Regions from separate parts of the Metabacillus litoralis genome, predicted to be linked through region 1. Evidence: riboswitches for the same ligand, from Rfam matches in the RefSeq annotation. Region 1 holds a riboswitch; each other region holds the start of a gene.
The links. Region 1 has a riboswitch for cobalamin ahead of D9842_RS16170 (DUF4430 domain-containing protein). Riboswitches for the same ligand answer to the same signal wherever they lie in the genome.
Positions count from the first base shown of each region.

Region 2: linked by a shared signal. The riboswitch ahead of D9842_RS05870 ((2Fe-2S) ferredoxin domain-containing protein) and the one ahead of D9842_RS16170 (DUF4430 domain-containing protein) in region 1 are both predicted to bind cobalamin.
Region 3: linked by a shared signal. The riboswitch ahead of D9842_RS23785 (ribonucleoside-diphosphate reductase subunit alpha) and the one ahead of D9842_RS16170 (DUF4430 domain-containing protein) in region 1 are both predicted to bind cobalamin.

Region 1 is NZ_CP033043.1:3,238,206-3,244,211, forward strand. Features, by position in the region: gene D9842_RS16160 (energy-coupling factor transporter transmembrane component T) at 1-812, opposite strand, end outside; gene D9842_RS16165 (DUF4430 domain-containing protein) at 819-1,622, opposite strand; gene D9842_RS16170 (DUF4430 domain-containing protein) at 1,731-3,557, opposite strand; cobalamin riboswitch at 3,672-3,855, opposite strand; gene rpmG (50S ribosomal protein L33) at 4,042-4,191, opposite strand; gene D9842_RS16180 (GTP-binding protein) at 4,219-5,409, opposite strand; gene D9842_RS16185 (coiled-coil domain-containing protein) at 5,634-6,006, opposite strand, start outside.
Region 2 is NZ_CP033043.1:1,230,215-1,236,220, reverse strand. Features, by position in the region: gene D9842_RS05880 (sirohydrochlorin chelatase) at 1-453, opposite strand, end outside; gene cobJ (precorrin-3B C(17)-methyltransferase) at 474-2,057, opposite strand; gene D9842_RS05870 ((2Fe-2S) ferredoxin domain-containing protein) at 2,139-2,522, opposite strand; cobalamin riboswitch at 2,649-2,836, opposite strand; cobalamin riboswitch at 3,066-3,262, opposite strand; gene D9842_RS25690 (hypothetical protein) at 3,368-3,514, opposite strand; gene D9842_RS05865 (MFS transporter) at 3,584-4,906, opposite strand; gene D9842_RS05860 (L-lactate MFS transporter) at 5,285-6,006, shown strand, end outside.
Region 3 is NZ_CP033043.1:4,850,837-4,856,842, reverse strand. Features, by position in the region: gene D9842_RS23795 (globin-coupled sensor protein) at 1-400, shown strand, start outside; gene nhaC (Na+/H+ antiporter NhaC) at 603-1,970, shown strand; cobalamin riboswitch at 2,148-2,327, shown strand; gene D9842_RS23785 (ribonucleoside-diphosphate reductase subunit alpha) at 2,455-4,746, shown strand; gene D9842_RS23780 (ribonucleotide-diphosphate reductase subunit beta) at 4,810-5,856, shown strand.

The DNA of each region.
Region 1 (6,006 bases):
GTGAAAACGCCAAGATAAAACCATTCTCTTCCTTGGATAACTGGTGATTCTAAAATAGGATAAATGCTTAACACCCCATCTCCCAGCCACCAGCCTGCTACTGCTACACTTCCTATCAATAGTAACGTAAACAGTACAAGCCAATCTTGTATTTTCATTTTAAAAGGCGTATATTTGCTTCTTTTTTTTAGACCGTACCCACGTGCGGCCATAGAATCTGCGGTTTGAATGGCTTCCTCTAAAGACCATGTTAATAAAATTTGTATAAGTAAAATACCGTTCTTTGCACGAGTTCGAATTTTCCCCTCTGAAACAGACAAACCCTTCCCTTTTTGTACCGATTCTATTTCTCTTAATCTACGTTTTAACAATGGCACAAATCTCATAGAAAGCATCGTTAGTAAAGCCCATTGAGGAAGTATCCTAGAGAAAAGAAATAAAAACTTCTCAGCTGTGATCACAAGGTTATACGAAGCAAATAAAACCAATAGCGTAAAGATTGATAATGCTAAAATCACTCCCTGTATAATTGCCTCTAACATGACAGGATTATGATATAAATAAAATAAAATATGAGTTCCTCTTCGATTGATTAAAGGATTAATAATTAGAAAGAAAATAGATAGAAAAAACATCATAACAAGCCAGCTTCTTAATGTTTTCCCCTTATCAAGCTGTAAATGAAAAAAAATGAACAAAAGAGCTGCAACAAATAAAAACACCGGATGCTTATAAAGCATGACCAGTGCTGCTGCGCCCACATAATAAAAAAAACTAACAAAAGGATGAAAGCTATGAATTCCTCTATTCATGATCAATTAATCCTCATTATAATTTGTTGTATAAATCCACTGAACAGTATCACCATTAGTGACTGCAATAACACCTGCGCTTCGGTTTAACGTCGAACCATTTCTTTTTACAGTCCAGCCACTAAATTGACCTCTGTCAAATTCAAATAAATTATCAATACCCTCCACATACGCAGATGAACCGCTTCCTGTTACACTAACAGGTATACCTTTTTGTTTTAAGATCGTTAATGTCACATCCAAAACTGTGTTTCCTTCACTCATCACAACCTTTGTAGCAGGAAGAATGGTTCCTTTTTCACTATCACCTACAATTGAAATGGTAACCGTAGGCTTTGGTTCTTCCTTTTTCGGTGGTGGAGTGGTTGATTGTTCTTTTGTAGCAGTCGTTGTATCTTGTCTCGTTGATTCATTTGTAGCTTTTTTTGTTGTTGTTTCAGTCTTTTGAGTAGTGCTTTGTACTTTTTCTGTTTCTTTCTTTTCAGAAGTGTTTGTTGTACTAGTCGTTGTATTAGAAGACTTGCTTTGTGATGATGTAGAAGATGGTTCTTTTGTTTCTTCTTTTTTATCTTCTTTAACAACAGCCGTTGTTTCTTCTGTAGTTTTCTCTTCCGTTTGCACTTCTTGTTTATCTTCCGATTCGACTTCTTTTGTGGAATCAGCTAGTTGTTCAGCTTCTTGATCACTCTTATCGTTTGACTGCGTTTCCTCACTTGCTTCTTCATTTAATACCGGTGATACTTCGTCTTTTTCACATGCTGCAGTAAAGAATAAAATTGTTGAGAACACGATCAGCAGAAAGGTTTTCATTTTTGACAAAGCGTTACACCTCCAATTGTTTTTCTAATACGATCATCCATAAATGGGAAACGCCCCTCCAAATGGAGAGGGCATTTCATTTCGTTATATTTCATTTCGTTATTGTTGTTGTCTTTTTCTAACATACAAACTAGTTATTCCTATAATAAGTAAAGCAAGACCAATTAATGCCATGTTATAGCTTTGGGTAGCAGTATTTGGTAGAGGATAACCTTTCGTTTTTTCTGGTTGATCATTTTTAGTCGTACTAATATTTTCAGATGTATCTTTATCAACATCGTCCTTCACTACAACAGGAGTTTCATTGTTGTCAGCAGGAGTCTCTGTGTTTTTCTTTTCAAGATTTAGGCTATATAAAGATCCTTTTCCATTTAAAAATAATTGATACGCAACAATTCCTCTATAGCCTTGATCTGTTGTAAATGAGTCACTAGTGTCTCCACCTTGCCAATCAAAGCCACCATCATTATTTTGGTAGGAAAGCAAAAAGTCGATTAAACTAACACCGTCTTTTGAGAACAGACTACTATGTGAATCAATTGATAATGCCGATAGCGCAATAACTAGTTGTGCAGCTGTTGAGCTGTTATCAATTTTTGAATTTTTGTATTGAGCTGATAGATATTTTACAGCTTCATCTACGGCACTCTTCACATCCGCGTTTGATTCAACATATGGAGCAAGTGCAGTTAATACCATAGCCGTTGTATCACTGTCACTCGTTGCTTCACCACTCCATGTCCAGCCACCATCATCGTTTTGGTTCTTCAGCAATTCATTGACCAATGCTTCTCGCGTCCATTTAGCTGAAGATGGAACTTCAAAGTTAGCACTATCTAATGCAATAAGGGCATAAGCTACCCCATTTAATCCCTGCTTTGTTACATTTCCATTATAGATAGCTTGAACAAGATTATACCCTTCGATATTTGTTGGATCTTCACCTGCTGCTAAAGCACCCAATGTTAGTCGCTCATAATCTGTAATTTTTGAAAAACTTCCTTGACGTTCGGTTAATTGTTTTTTCAAGTTTGCTAGATAGCTAGCCGGCAATGTTTTTCCTGCCTTTTTCAAAGCCACTGCCTGCCAGTCTCCAACCTCTTGTTTTAAAACATATTGACTCGCTGCATTTATTGCATTATTAAGGGCAGCTTGATCAAATTTCTCAACTGGCTGTTGTTCCTCTTCAGGTTGCTGCTCTTCCTCTGTAGGTTCTTCTGCCGGTGTTTCCCAAGATTCATATTTTAATGTTACTTTATCAGCTTTTTGAAGCTTGTAACTGTCAACTCCAACTGATGCCATCTCATCATTGACATAAAATGCCCAATAATAAGTACCTTCAGCAGCTAATCCTCCGATACTTGTAATCATCACGCCATATTCAGATGTTTCATATTCGATGTTTTCTTGTCCGTAACCAATCTTTAATAAATCAAATGCAGTTGGTTGATCAATGAACGCAATTGATGAAGGCTCAGGTAAAATCACATGATCTTTATTACCAACTATTTGCAGTGACACGCTATTTTCAGAAGGCTTTGTCCAATCAGTATAACGAAAGCTTATCTCGTCACCCTCTTGTACAACATAACTGTCTGCGCCAACTTGTGCTTGAACACCATTAACATAAAATGCCCAATAATATGGGTCGGTTGCTTTTAATCCGTTAATACCTGTGATAAAAACTCCATATTCCCCTTCAGTATACTCAATCTGGCTCTCGCCAACAGCTTGAACAAGTACATCAAATGCAGTTGTATCCTCTGCAAATGTATAGTTTGTTTCATCTAGTAATAGTTCATTGTTATTCCCAACAACTGATATTGTTTCCCCTTCTGCAGCAAATACAGTTGTCTGAAAGGTGCTAACGAATAAGGTAGAAACGAAAAGGACAGATAATATAATATGCTTTACTTTGTTGAACAACGTGTTCTCTCCTATCTATAAAAATTTATTGAGGCAAAAAAAAAGCCTCTATGTAAGAGGATTGCAGTCGTTAAGAAAAAAATGTCTTTTCTTAACACCCTCCTATCCGCGTAGTACGAGGTAAAAAAATAGGCAGGTCTCCTGACTTATGATCAACATCCTCACAGCCTTCCCATCTTATAGACAGTGGCAAATTTGTAAAGACTCTCATTTACAGTGGCGGGACCGCGCCGGACTTTCACCAGACTTCCCTTTTCATGATAGGATAATACTACCAACCTATTTTTATCATATTCATTTTAACTGTTTTAATCATAGTCTAGTATGAAAATGGTGTCAATATATGTAGGAGTCTGCATATATATGGTAGAAACTACAAAAAATCCATTTTTCCTTTCATTCATATAATATAGCGTTATTTATTCCCTGGTTGACTCAAAAAGAAAAAGCCATGATCTTTGAATCATGATCATGACTTTTTCGCTTATTTTGTTTCTCTATGCACTGTATATTTCTTTAATCGTGGGCAATATTTTTTAAGTTCAATTCGATCGGGGTTATTACGCTTATTTTTTGTTGTAATATAATTCCGATCACCAGTTTCTGTACATGCTAATGTAATTTTTACTCTCATTAAGATTTCCTCCTTGGAAAAATAAAATTAATTTTCTGCAGTAAAAGCTGGAAGAGGATCGTTAAAAGAAGACCAATCCTGTTTCATTTCATCGTTTGTTAATAAGCATTCATCTAGAGCTTTTTCAATCAATTCACGGTTCATGCCGATCCCAATCATAACAAGCTCTGTTAATCGATCACCGTATGTGTTATCCCACTTTGCTAATAACTCAGGTTCTTCTTTTAAAAATTGATCCTGCTCTGCCTTTGAATAAGAAGCAATCCAATTTCCTGCTCCCTGAATGATAATAGAGGGACCAGCCTGTGAGAGAAGTCCTGTTATATCATTACGTGAAGCAAGCCAGAAAAACCCCTTAGCCCTAACGACGTCGACAGGCCAATTTTCAAGCCAAGTCATAAACCTTTCAGGATGAAACGGTATTTTCCTCTTATATACAAAAGAGGTGATTCCGTATTCCTCTGTTTCAGGTATATGTTCGTGCATAAGCTCTTGTATCCACCCTGCGGATTGGCTAGCTTGTTCGAAATCAAAAAGGTTCGTATCTAAAATTCTTGTGATTGGTACCTTTGAAAAAATAGATTCAATGATTGTGGCATCAGGATTCAATTTATGGAGAACCGCTTTTAATTCATCTATATCTTCTCGCTCTACTAAATCTAATTTGTTTAATACAAGAATGTTAGCAAATTCTATTTGATCAATTAACAAATCTACTACCTCCCTTGTATCTGTTGGATCTATTGCTTCGTTACGGTCAAGCAGACTCTCCCCAGAGGAATAGTCAAGCCAAAACCGATAAGCATCTACAACAGTTACCATTGCATCTAGTTCACATATTTCAGTTAAGTTTGTCCCTAATTCTTCATCTATATATGTGAATGTCTGGGCTACAGGAATAGGCTCAGAAATACCGGATGATTCAATAACCAGATAATCTAAATGCCCTTGTTTCACTAATTTTTTCACCTCTATAATGAGGTCTTCTCTCAGTGTACAGCATATACAGCCATTCTGAAGCTCAACAAGATTCTCCTCCGTACGGGAAAATCCACCTTGTTTAATAAGTAAGGCATCAATATTCACTTCACTCATATCATTAACTATAACGGCTATTCTCCTATTATCTTTGTTACTTAAGAGGTGATTTAATAATGTCGTTTTTCCAGCACCTAAATAGCCACTTAAGACCGTTACTGGTATCTTTCTATTTTCCATGTCATCCTCCTACACAAAACAAAATGATTACGATTTATAATTTATAATTTTATGTAACTTATCAGAAAAAAACACAAAAAACAAATCGTAACAGTTACGTTTTATATATTATACTATCTTCCGTCGATATGCAATAAGTTTAATAAAAAAGTTTTAAAAAGAGAATTTCGGGAATAACATAAATAAGAAAGGCTGACACCTAAATGCCAGCCTTTCTGTTTCTATTATAAATTCACACGCATAACGCGACCATTAAATTTTTGTGCCCAGTAACCACTAGACATATTAGCGATTGCAACACCAGTCGAGCTTTGAGAACCAATGAATTTACCGCCACCTACATAAATACCAACATGTCCATCTTTTTTATATGTATCAAAGAATACCATATCTCCAGGTTGCATGCTGCTTGTTGGAACTCTTGTACCAGTATTTTTAAGAATTTCCGTACTTGCTCCAACTCTTACTCCCACAGTTGAGAATGCCCAGCTTACGAATCCAGAGCAATCAAATCGACCATTAGCGATATCATAAGAATTTCTTCCGCCACCAAATACATAAACAGAATTTCCAATATATTTATAACCAGCACTAATT
Region 2 (6,006 bases), 2.0 Mb from region 1:
TTTATATAAATCACTGTTTGCATCAGGATCACTGCCACCGCGACCTAACAAAATAACAGCTGTTTCAGGATCTTCTTCGTTGATTTTCTCGCCAACTTCTTCTAAGCGGCTTTTACAAATTTCCATTGTTTCTTCATGTATGCCAAAAGGTCTTCCATACGTAAATGATACATGAGGATACTTTTCCTTCGCTTCATCAATCGCTGCTGGAATATGGATTTTAGAATGTCCTGCTGCAAGTAGCATTAGTGGAATGACAAAAACACTAGTTGCCCCTTTTTCTACACATGTTTGAATACCTTGGTTAATAGTTGGTCGTTCGAACTCTAAAAAACAGGTTTCCACTAAAAGCTCCGAATCTAGTTGTGGCTTTAGCTCTTCAATTGTTTGTCTTACTTGGTCGTTTCCTTCATGATCTCGACTTCCATGTCCAACGAGTAAAATTGCTTTCATAGTATTCTCCCCTATCCTTATTAATCTCCGCACGGAGCTGGTTCAATTTCAATTTTTGGACTCATGTCCCTATATGAATAGCCTTGAACATTACCTACACGTTTAAAATACTTGAAAAATCTTTCGTTTGGATGTCCTTTTTCCTTGTATTCATGAACAATATTTTCAATCACTTCGACGATTTTTTCAGGCTCTATTCCTTCAGCAACCGGCTGACCTGGATGGGCTGTTCTGCCGACTGTTTTAGCTCCTAAAAATAAATCAAATTTTCCTTTTCGAAAAATAATTCCAATGTCTTCATTCACAGCACCAAAACATGCCATACCACAGCCGTTAAATCCTACCTTTAATTCTTTTGGTAAATCTAGCCCACTTAACTTTTCATGAAGCTCCTCTGCATATGGAATGGAATCTTTCTTTTCTCCTTCACAAAAATCACAAGCCTTGATTTGAAAAACATCACCAATTGGTTCTAATAGAAATCCAACATCTTTAAGTTTTTCGGTGATCACTTCCGGTTCACTAGTAGGTATTCGTAACAGAATTTGATGATGTGGTGTATACTCCATTGAACCATCGTCCCCTGTCACTTCTGCAAGAGTCATCATCTGTTTTGGAGTGAATTTTTTATTTGCAATACCAGGGCTGACGGCTAATTCAAAAATCGATGTAATCGGGTTGTTTACAGAAATTTGAGCCTTTTCTTCGTTAATGGAAGAAGCTGTATTACCCTTAACTTTTTGCAACGCTTCTAACGCAAGTTGCAAAGAACTATCTTTTTCTTTCGTTGCTTTTGCTTTTTTAGTTGGTGGCATATCGTTAATACCTTTATGTAATGCCCATGGTTCGTTTTCATGTCGAAGACGCTCATGTGGCTTTAATCTCTGCTCAGTTGTATTTAACGTATACTTACGTTGATAACCTCTTGGCGTAATCATTTTATTGTCATATAAAAATGTTGATGAATTTCCAATCACAACCGTTGTAAGCATTCCGATATCATAATCAAGCATATGCTCAAGATCTGTAATAACGATATGCTGTCTGTCACGATACGCACTTTTTACAAGTCCAACTGGTGTTAATGGTGAACGATAACTTAATAAAATCCGTTGCGCCTCTTGTATTTGTCTTGTTCGGCGACCACTTTTAGGATTATAAAGAGTAATAACAAAATCAGCCTGAGCAGCTGCATCAATACGCTTTTCAATCAATTCCCAAGGAGTTAAATGGTCACTGAGGCTGATTGTGCATGCATCATGCATAATCGGAGCACCTAAAAGCGATGCACATGAATTAATAGCCGAAACACCCGGAATGACTTCAACACTCACACCTGTTTCTTCTGACCAACCTTTTTCAATTAAAACTTCATAAACTAGTCCGGCCATTCCATACACTCCGGCATCACCACTTGATATGACCGCGACTGTTTTGCCCTCTTCTGCAAGTTTTACAGCTGCTTGGGCACGGCTTACTTCCTCTGACATTCCTGTACTAATAATCTCTTGATCTGTTAAAAGGTCCTGAATCAATTCAACATATGTTTTGTATCCAATGATACAGTCACTTTCTTGAATCGCATCTTGAGCCCTTTTTGTCATATGTTCAAAGCTTCCTGGGCCAAATCCGATCACAAGTAATTTTCCTAGCAAGTAAATTCCTCCTTCCAAAATGAATAACGATTAAACGTTACTCTTCTGCGGTTTAGCTATTCCTGTAATCGATTCTGAATTTTCAGGTGCGGAAAAATGGTCTTTATCATATGTGTAGATCACACTGTCTTCTACCACATTTCCACCAACTAAGTGATCATGAACAATCTTCTTAGCTATTTCTGGAGTTGCAGCTTTATACCAAACTCCCTCCGGATAAACCACCATTACACAAGCATCTTTGCATCTACCATTACAACGAGTTCTTGTTGTATGAATGCTTGCATCCAAATCTAAGTTTGTGATTTCTTCTCTTATTGCCTGGGTTGCTTCTTCTCCACCTTTTCTCATACAGCTGCTTCCGTTACAAATGAGTACATGGTGCTTTGTTTCTGTAAGATTCCAAGTCGTCATCTTAACACTTCCAGTCTATTAAAATTTTTTCAAATAAAAAATGCACCTCTATATAGGCAGAGGTGCATTAAAAAATGGCAAATGACTAGCATTTTCTACTACACGTCTACCTATATGCCCGTAGGTATCAGTATTAAAAGTTAGGCAGGTCTCCTGACTTAGGTTCATAGCTTTATAACGTCTTCCCGGTTGCATTCAGTGACATCATGTTATAAGGCTTCCCATAACAGTGGCGGGTACCGTGTCGGATTTTCACCGACTTCCCTTTTAAGCACTACATATATCTGAAGTGCACCTAATCTTAAACTCTATTTAGTTTACTCATCTAAACGTATTAGGTTGTCTCTTAAAATATGTCTTTTTAAAAAACAATCTCCAAGTTAAATGCAAAAGATTTTACTCAAGAATAAGATCTTATACTTTTTGATAGTACAAAAAAATCCGCTCAGATCTTTACTGAGCGGATGAAAAGGGAATACGAAAGCAATCCAATAAATTTCATATGGTTGCATTCGTCTCACCTTCTCACCTCCCGAAGAAACTGAAACTTGATAAATTAAGACAGGTCTCCTGACTTGTGATTCACTCTACTTTAAGCCCCTTCCCATATATCACTTTTAACAAAGCTTCAATACAGTGGATTGCTTATTTCGTCGACACTTACAGTTGCGGGGACAGTTCCGGATTTTCACCGAATTCCCTATTAAGCCTTTAGCGGCATCTTAATTTACAGCGTATACTATTTTAAGTTGGTATCAATTGATAGGTATTATATTAAAGCAAGCAAAATGATATTTCAACATATTGTTGGATAAAGTGACAAAAGTTACAATAAAAATGGTGACTTATTCCATTCCTTCATCTTTTTCATCATATGCTATTAACACAATATTTTCGTTTGTTTCATTTCTTAATTCTTTTTCTAAACTCATGATTTTGTTTAATTGGTCACTATCTAAGTTTGCGACTGGAAAGTTTTCATAAACGCTCATGCTTCTAACCTCCTTTTGTTTTATAATAAGATTTTCACCTAAAATATTTTGATTATGCATCTGATATCATCATTCTGTTCGTGGCTTTTTTCTAAAAAACACTTCTGGTTCCCATCTGTTTACAGGATGTGTTCGATGTTGTCCAGGTTCACTTGGAAGTCTGGGTGCATCCTTAGGCTTGTTTTCTTTTGAAGAAGCCTGTTGTAACGATTGTCTAAGTGGCTTCCATTTTTTAAGAAAAGTAACAACTACTATTAGTACAAGTCCTAAGGTGGTGTATATGAAAACAGGTGTTAAAGTATTTTCTCCTACTCCAAGAATTCTTCCACCAGCTGATTTTCCACCAGCTTCTCCTAAACCGTAAACAACATTTGATAAAGCAAAAAACAACCCGATTAATTCTCCTTTTGACAATTGTGAGATGGTGCTGTCTATTGTAGGAAGAATCATCATTTCACCAATAACAAAGACTCCTCCACTAAGGATCAAATGGAAAAAGGATTGTGCAAAAAATAACGAGGCAATTCCAATCGTTATGAAGAGAATCCCTAAACCTAATGCAGTTAGAGGCTCTACTTTCCTAATAATTCGCTTTGTAATCAACCCTTGTAATGAGATAACAATTAAGCTATTAATTGTCCAAATCAACGCAACATTTTTAGGCTCCGGTAAAATAACTGTTGCTCTAAGTGGTAATGCAAGTGATAGCTGTGCATATAAAGCCCATATAAAAATCGTTACAAAGCTAAATACCATAAAGGGTTTGTTTTGAAATGCCTGTTTGTAAGCTCCCTTAGGAATTCCCTCACATGGCACATCACCGCAACCCTTTGGGAGAAAAATCCAGCTTTGTAGTGCTAAAAGGATATAAATTCCACCAGCAATCCAAAAGATCATTTTAGATGCTCCTGTTAAAAGGAAAAAAACAATTAATCCAGCCGAGCCTGTCCCAATATTTGCAGCTATGCCTCTTATCGAAAAAGCTGTTGTCAGGTTCTCAGAAGAAGCAAAAGCTGCGATGGCTGCTTTTGTTGAAGGAGCATTTAATCCAGTACCAAATCCCATCGTAATAGCAGTCACTATCAAAAGAGAAAACTGCGTGAATAAACCAAACCCAATAAGTCCACAAGCAGCAATCAAAGCTCCAAGTCCTATCGTAAATCCGCGACCAATACGATCAGCTAAAACTCCTCCGGCCACACTCCCGACCTGAAAAGCAATGGCAATACTAGCTAACACAATTCCAATTTGGCCAATGGATAAACCTGCATCTGTTTTTAAAATAATGGGAAGCATCGGTGTAACCAAATATGTTCCTAAATGTGAAAGTAAAACACCAAAAAGAAGGATAAGTAGCGGCTTTTCTAGTTGTAATATGTCTTTTATTCCCATTTGATTATCCCCCATTTCTTTTCATTTTACTTTTCCCTAGATGGAATAGGTTATGTAAAGAGCCCGAAAGATCGTTAGCTCTATTACGCGTATACACAGAAAATAGCGTTGACACTAAGAAAAACTATGACATAATAAGAAGAGTTGAATTTGAAGACATCTTGATAGCCAACATCAATATCATGGATAAGGATGGATGGAAATCATATCATTTTATAAAGTTATTTAAGTAATAGGCTGTTTTCGATACAGCTACAAAATCATAATATTTGGTTGCTTTTGTAAACACTATAAGTGAGTGCACAAGAGACCAGCGTTGATAATCTATTGTCACCGTTGGTCTCTTTTTTATTTGTTAATAACATAGGAGGAAATAAATTGAACAGATGGTTAGTTGTATTAGGAGCAATTCTTATTCAAATTAATTTAGGTGCAGTATATGCATGGAGCTTATTTAATCAACCTTTAATGGATAAGTTTGGTTGGGCAAAGGAAGATATTGTTGTTACCTTCTCCATCACAATTGCAGTATTTGCCTTAACAACAATTTTCGCAGGAAGGCTTCAAGACCGCATCGGACCAAGATGGGTAGCAACAATAGGTGGGATTTTACTCGGAGTTGGCTTAATTCTATCCAGCCAAGCGACTACATTATTTCAGTTATACTTTTTCTACGGTGTTGTAGGTGGAATTGGAATCGGGATGACTTATGTTTGTCCATTATCAGCATGTGTAAAATGGTTTCCTGATAAAAGAGGCTTTATTAGTGGAGTTGCAGTTGCCGGATTCGGTTTAGGTGGTTTAATTTATAAGCCTGTTATCGGATATTTAATTGATACTTTTGGTGTATCGTCTTCTTTCTTTTATTTAGGAATACTCTATTTTGTATTAGTTGTGACAGGTGCACAGTTATTAAAAAATCCACCTAATGATGATCTCACATCCACAACTTCTTCTAAAAAAACAAATGATTTTTCACCAGCTCAAATGTTAAAAACGTATCAGTTTTATCTATTATGGACAATGTTTTTATTTGGAAGTGTTTCAGGGCTTCTTGTTATTAGCTTCGCAGTAGATATTGGGGTTGATTTAGTAAAACT
Region 3 (6,006 bases), 1.6 Mb from region 1:
TTTACTGGCTCTAAATGCTGCTATTGAATCAGCACGTGCAGGTGAATATGGTAAAGGTTTCGCCGTTGTTGCGAGTGAAGTTCGTAAGCTTGCTGAAGAAACAAAAAATTCAGTTCAAGGTGTTTCAAGCTTAATCACAAATATTCATAACCAAATTGATAGTATTTCCGGTTCTATTAATCATGTTGCCGAGCTTACAACTAAAGGAACTGATCAAATGAATGACATGAACTCATTCTTTGATAACATTCTTGAAATCATGAATAAAAACAAACAGCAAAGCGAACAATCTAAAACAGATTTAATGAACTTTACAAATGTTATTAACGATGTTTCTAACAACATTAATTCAATTGCAGAAACATCCGAAAATCTAAAAGTAATGGCTAGAACAATATAGAGTGATGTTTAAGACCAATGGTAATCCATTGGTCTATTTTGATGCACTTCAATTCCAAAGAATAGTATATCAATAAAACAAAACACAAAATATCTTTATCTATTTAATCATTTTCTTAATTTGATTGACAGAAAAAACTAGATTGGTATAATACTTTTGTACGAAAAAGCACAAAAGCGTTCAAGCTATAAAGGAGTATATCATGAATGATCAAATAAAAACCTTTACCTTTCAACAATCGTTACTAGTTTTGTTACTAGTATTAGCAACGATATTTGCCAGTTTATTTGTATTAAAAACAGAACCACATATTGCCTTACTTGTTTGTTTAGTTCTAATCTCAATCATTGGCTTACTTCATAAATTCAAATGGAAAGAATTAGAGACAGGTATTGTCCAAGGAATACAAAATGGAATTCAACCTATTATTATATTGGCACTTATAGGTGTATTAATTGGTGCTTGGATGAGTAGTGGGACAATTCCAACAGTTATGGTTTATGCTTTAACTGTTATTAATCCAGAATACTTATTAATGACCTCCCTTTTTTCATGTATGGTCATTTCAAGTTTAGTAGGAAGCTCCTTTACAACAGTTAGTACAATTGGTGTTGCTTTAATGGGAGCAGGTATGGCAGCAGGCTTACCAATTGAATGGGTTGCTGGAGCTATCATTTCAGGCGCATGCTTTGGTGACAAAATGTCTCCAATGTCCGATACAACAAACTTCGCTTCTGGTGTTTCATCTGTAGATTTGTTTACTCATATAAGACATATGACATTCACTACTTTACCTAGCATTCTAATTGCAGCCGTGATCTTTTTTATTTTAGGTCGGGTCACACCTATTGACTTTACGTCAATAGATGACATGAAAAACATGATAACTATTATAGAATCTCAAGTTAACATTAGCATCATCACATTGTTTTCACCTCTTATAGTCATTATTCTCGCTATAAAAAGAGTTGCAGTTATCCCATCTTTAGTGATTGGTATTATAACAGCAGGAATAACAGCCATCGTTTTTCAAGGATTAATGCTGAATGAATTTCTAACAGTTTTACAAAATGGAACTTCTTATTCTATAGAAAATGAACAGGTTAGTAATATGCTAAACCGGGGTGGCCTACAATCAATGATGTGGTCCATCTCACTTATCTTAATTGCCTTTGCCTTCGGTGGATTACTTAATGCATTACGCATTATCCCTACACTATTAAATGGATTAATTGACCGTATACAATCAAAGGGACAGCTTATTTTATCAACTGCCGCTTCATCGTTTGGCGTAAACCTATTAACCGGTGAACAATACTTATCAATTCTTATCCCAGGTCAATCATTTAAAGGTCTTTACGATAAAATCAAGCTTGACCGCAAATATTTATCACGAACACTTGAAGATGCCGGAACATTACTTAATCCCTTAATTCCATGGGGAGTTAGTGGAGCTTTCTTCGCTCAAACACTTGGTGTACCCGTTTTAGCATTTTTACCATTTGCGTTCTTTTTATATCTCTCACCAATATTAACAGTTATATATGGATTTTTTAGTAAACGTGTATAAAGAAAGGGGCTGTCATTATTTTGACAGCCCCCTTTCCTTTACAAGTTTCTATCAAACTAGATAATTTTCGACAAACGAAAACAATTGGTTGATTATTTTGTATATGTGCTATATCATGGAAATATATCTAATTATAACTATATATTGATTTATCAACCAAAACATAAAACTATATATTGTATTTTACAAGATTCAGGTGCCAATTAAGGCTGAAAAGGGAATCTGGTGCAATTCCAGAACTGTCCCCGCAACTGTAAATGTGACGAATTGAGAAATCCACTGTACATATTAGGTATGGGAAGGACTCATAGTAGGACGAGCATAAGTCAGGAGACCTACCTATATCTTGTGGAAGTTTCAATTTCTTCGGGGACTGAGAAGGTGAGACGATAGCTGATCATTGAGGCTCTTTTTGCCTTGAACTCTCCTCTGTCGTTTTATCTCTCTCCCTGTGTTACTAATTCAACAGATGGAGGAATATTTTATGAGCATCGCAACATCAACATCCCCTATTATTTATAACAACAAAAACGACCAGGAAGCATTTGACATATCCAAATTAACTTCATACATTGAAAGCATTCATCAAAACTTCCCTTCTTTACATATAGATGACTACTTAACACGAATCCAAAACACGATCGTACAAAGAGAGTCTTATACTACAGATCAACTTACTAATTTACTCATTCTAGAAGGCTTGTCAAATATAAATGAACAAGAGCCAGAATGGACATACTTTTGTGCGCAAATCTACTTATCAAAACTGTATAAAGAAGCTGCAGAAAACAGAGGTTATGATAAAAAGCAAAAATATGGAGATTTTTATGATTTAGTGAACACTCTCGTTTCAAAAGGACTCTATAGCTCTAAGCTTCTTGAACAATATTCTCAAAGTGAACTTTCACAAATTGGTTCCTTTATTAAGCCGGAAAATGATAACCTCTTTACATATATTGGCCTAAGAACATTAGCAGATCGTTATTTAACACGTGATTTTAGTAAACAAACATATGAACTGCCTCAAGAGCGTTTTATTATTATTGCAATGACATTAATGGCAAATGAAAACAAAGATCATCGTCTTGAGCTTATAAAACAGGCGTATTGGGCAATGAGCAACCTTTATATGACCGTTGCAACACCTACTTTATCAAATGCAGGAAAACCTGTTGGTCAATTATCGAGTTGTTTTATTGATACAATCGATGATAGTTTACAAGGAATTTTTGATAGTAACACTGATATTGCCAATCTTTCAAAATCTGGTGGAGGTGTTGGTGCATATCTAGGAAAAATTCGAAGCCGTGGTAGTGATATCCGCGGGTTCAAAGGCGTGTCTTCTGGTGTTATTCCATGGATGAAGCAGCTTAACAACACTGCTGTTAGCGTTGATCAATTAGGTCAGCGTAAGGGAGCCATCGCTGTTTACTTGGATGTGTGGCATAAAGATATCTTTTCATTTCTTGATTCTAAGCTGAACAATGGTGATGAAAGAATGCGGACACATGACTTATTTACTGGTGTGTGTATTCCTGATGTATTTATGGAGCAGGTTGAAGCACGTGGTGATTGGTACCTATTTGATCCCCATGAAGTTCGTAAAGTAATGGGCTTTAGCATCGAAGATTATTATGATGAACAAAAAGGACAAGGAAGCTTCAGAGAACGCTATTGGGAATGTGTTCAAAATGAACAGTTATCTAAGGAAAAGGTCCCTGCGATTGATATTATGAAGCGAATTATGATCAGTCAGTTAGAGGCTGGTACGCCATATATGTTCTATCGAGATGAGGTAAACCGCAAGAATGCCAACTCACACCAAGGAATGATTTATTGCAGCAATTTGTGCACAGAAATCACACAGAATCAAAGTCCTACAACAGTTGAAGAGCAATTCACTGAGGATGGAAAAATCATTACAGTAAAAACACCAGGTGATTTTGTTGTATGTAACCTTTCCTCTATTAACCTTGCAAAAGCTGTTACAAATGATGTTTTAGAAAAACTTATTCCTATCCAAGTAAGAATGCTGGACAATGTTATTGATCTTAATACCATTCCTGTTCTTCAAGCTAGATTAACAAATGAAAAATATAGAGCAATTGGTTTAGGAACATTCGGCTGGCATCATCTTCTTGCCCTAAAGCAATTAAAATGGGAAAACGAGGAAGCTGTTTCCTACGCGGACAAGCTATATGAAAGAATTTCTTATCTAACGATTCAAGCTAGCATGGAGCTTTCAAAAGACAAAGGCGCTTATCCTGTATATAAAGGCTCCGACTGGGAAACAGGCTCCTACTTCGATAAAAGAGGCTATTCCTCAAATAATAGTGATTTAGATTGGGATACTCTAAAGGAAGATGTTCAAAGTCATGGAATACGTAACAGCTATTTAATGGCAGTTGCGCCAAATGCATCAACTTCAATTATTGCAGGCAGTACAGCGAGTATTGATCCAATATTCCAAAAGGTTTACTCAGAAGAGAAGAAAGATTATAAGATTCCAGTTACTGTTCCAGATTTGAATTCTGAAACAACTTGGTATTATAAATCGGCCTATTTTATTGATCAAAAATGGAGCATCAAACAAAATGCTGCAAGACAGCAACATATTGATCAATCCATTTCCTTTAACATATATGTGCAAAACACAATAAAAGCTAAGGATTTACTTGATTTACACATTACAGCATGGAGAGAAGGATTAAAAACTACGTATTACTTACGTTCAACTTCTAGCACAATTGAAGAATGTGACTCATGCGCAAGTTAATAAGAGGAGCGTCTTTAGTTTTGAGACGCTCTATAAACTTTTTTCAAATAAAGGAGTAATTCTATGCAAAACACCACATTATCGAAGCGCAAAATTATGGATGCAAATGCTCCCAATCGCTCAACAGCTATTATTAATGGAGAAAGCTCAAACGTTTTAAACTGGGATGACGTTGCGTTTCCTTGGGCATATCCTCGTTATAAAAAAATGCTTGCCAACTTCTGGACACCATTTGAGATCAATATGGCTCAAGATATTAAACAATATCCAAACTTAACAAATGATGAGCAGGATGCATTTTTAAAAATTATTGGTCTTCTTGCCCTTTTAGATAGTATTCAAACTGATTATGCGGGAAAAGTATCAGACTACATTACTGATTCAAGTATAAATGCATTAATGATCATGCTGGCACAACAGGAAGTTATTCATAATCACTCGTATTCTTATGTATTATCTAGCTTAGTATCAAAACAAAAGCAAGATGAAGTCTTTGAATATTGGCGAAATGAACCTATATTAAGAAAGCGTAATGAGTTTGTCACAAACGGATATCAATCATTTGCTGAACAGCCAACTGTTGAGCATCTTCTAAAATCAATTGTATATGATGTGATATTAGAAGGTCTTTTCTTCTACTCGGGATTTGCCTTCTTCTATAATCTAGCACGCAATCAAAAAATGGTAGCAACTAGCACGATGATTAACTACATAAACCGGGATGAGCAAATTCATGTTGATTTATTTGTTCAAATTTTTAAAGAAGTATTAAAACAATATCCTGAGTATGATACCGAAGAGCTTGCATCGTTTGTCAAAGAAACGTTCATTACTGCTGCTGAGCTAGAAATTGAATGGGGACGTTTTATTATAGGCAACAAAATGGATGGAATTAATATTCAAGATGTTGAGGACTATATTAAATTTTATGCAAATGTCCGTTGCAATCAGCTGGGATATGAACGCCCATTTGAGGGATATCGCTCCAATCCGTTGAAGTGGATCAAAGCATATGAAGAAGTAGATCTTGGCAAATCAGATTTCTTCGAACAAAAATCAAGACAATATACGAAGGTCAATCATGTAGATAACGGCTTCGATGACCTGTAATGACAAAGGTATAAAAGTTTAAACAAACGTTTATTTAATTGTTTTTATCTCATATATCGTTACTCTTATCTTATAAAAAACTTAAACAAAATTTCTACATCTTTTTACATAAAGTCGTTTAACAGTGTACTCTATGTGGTAAATAAATAG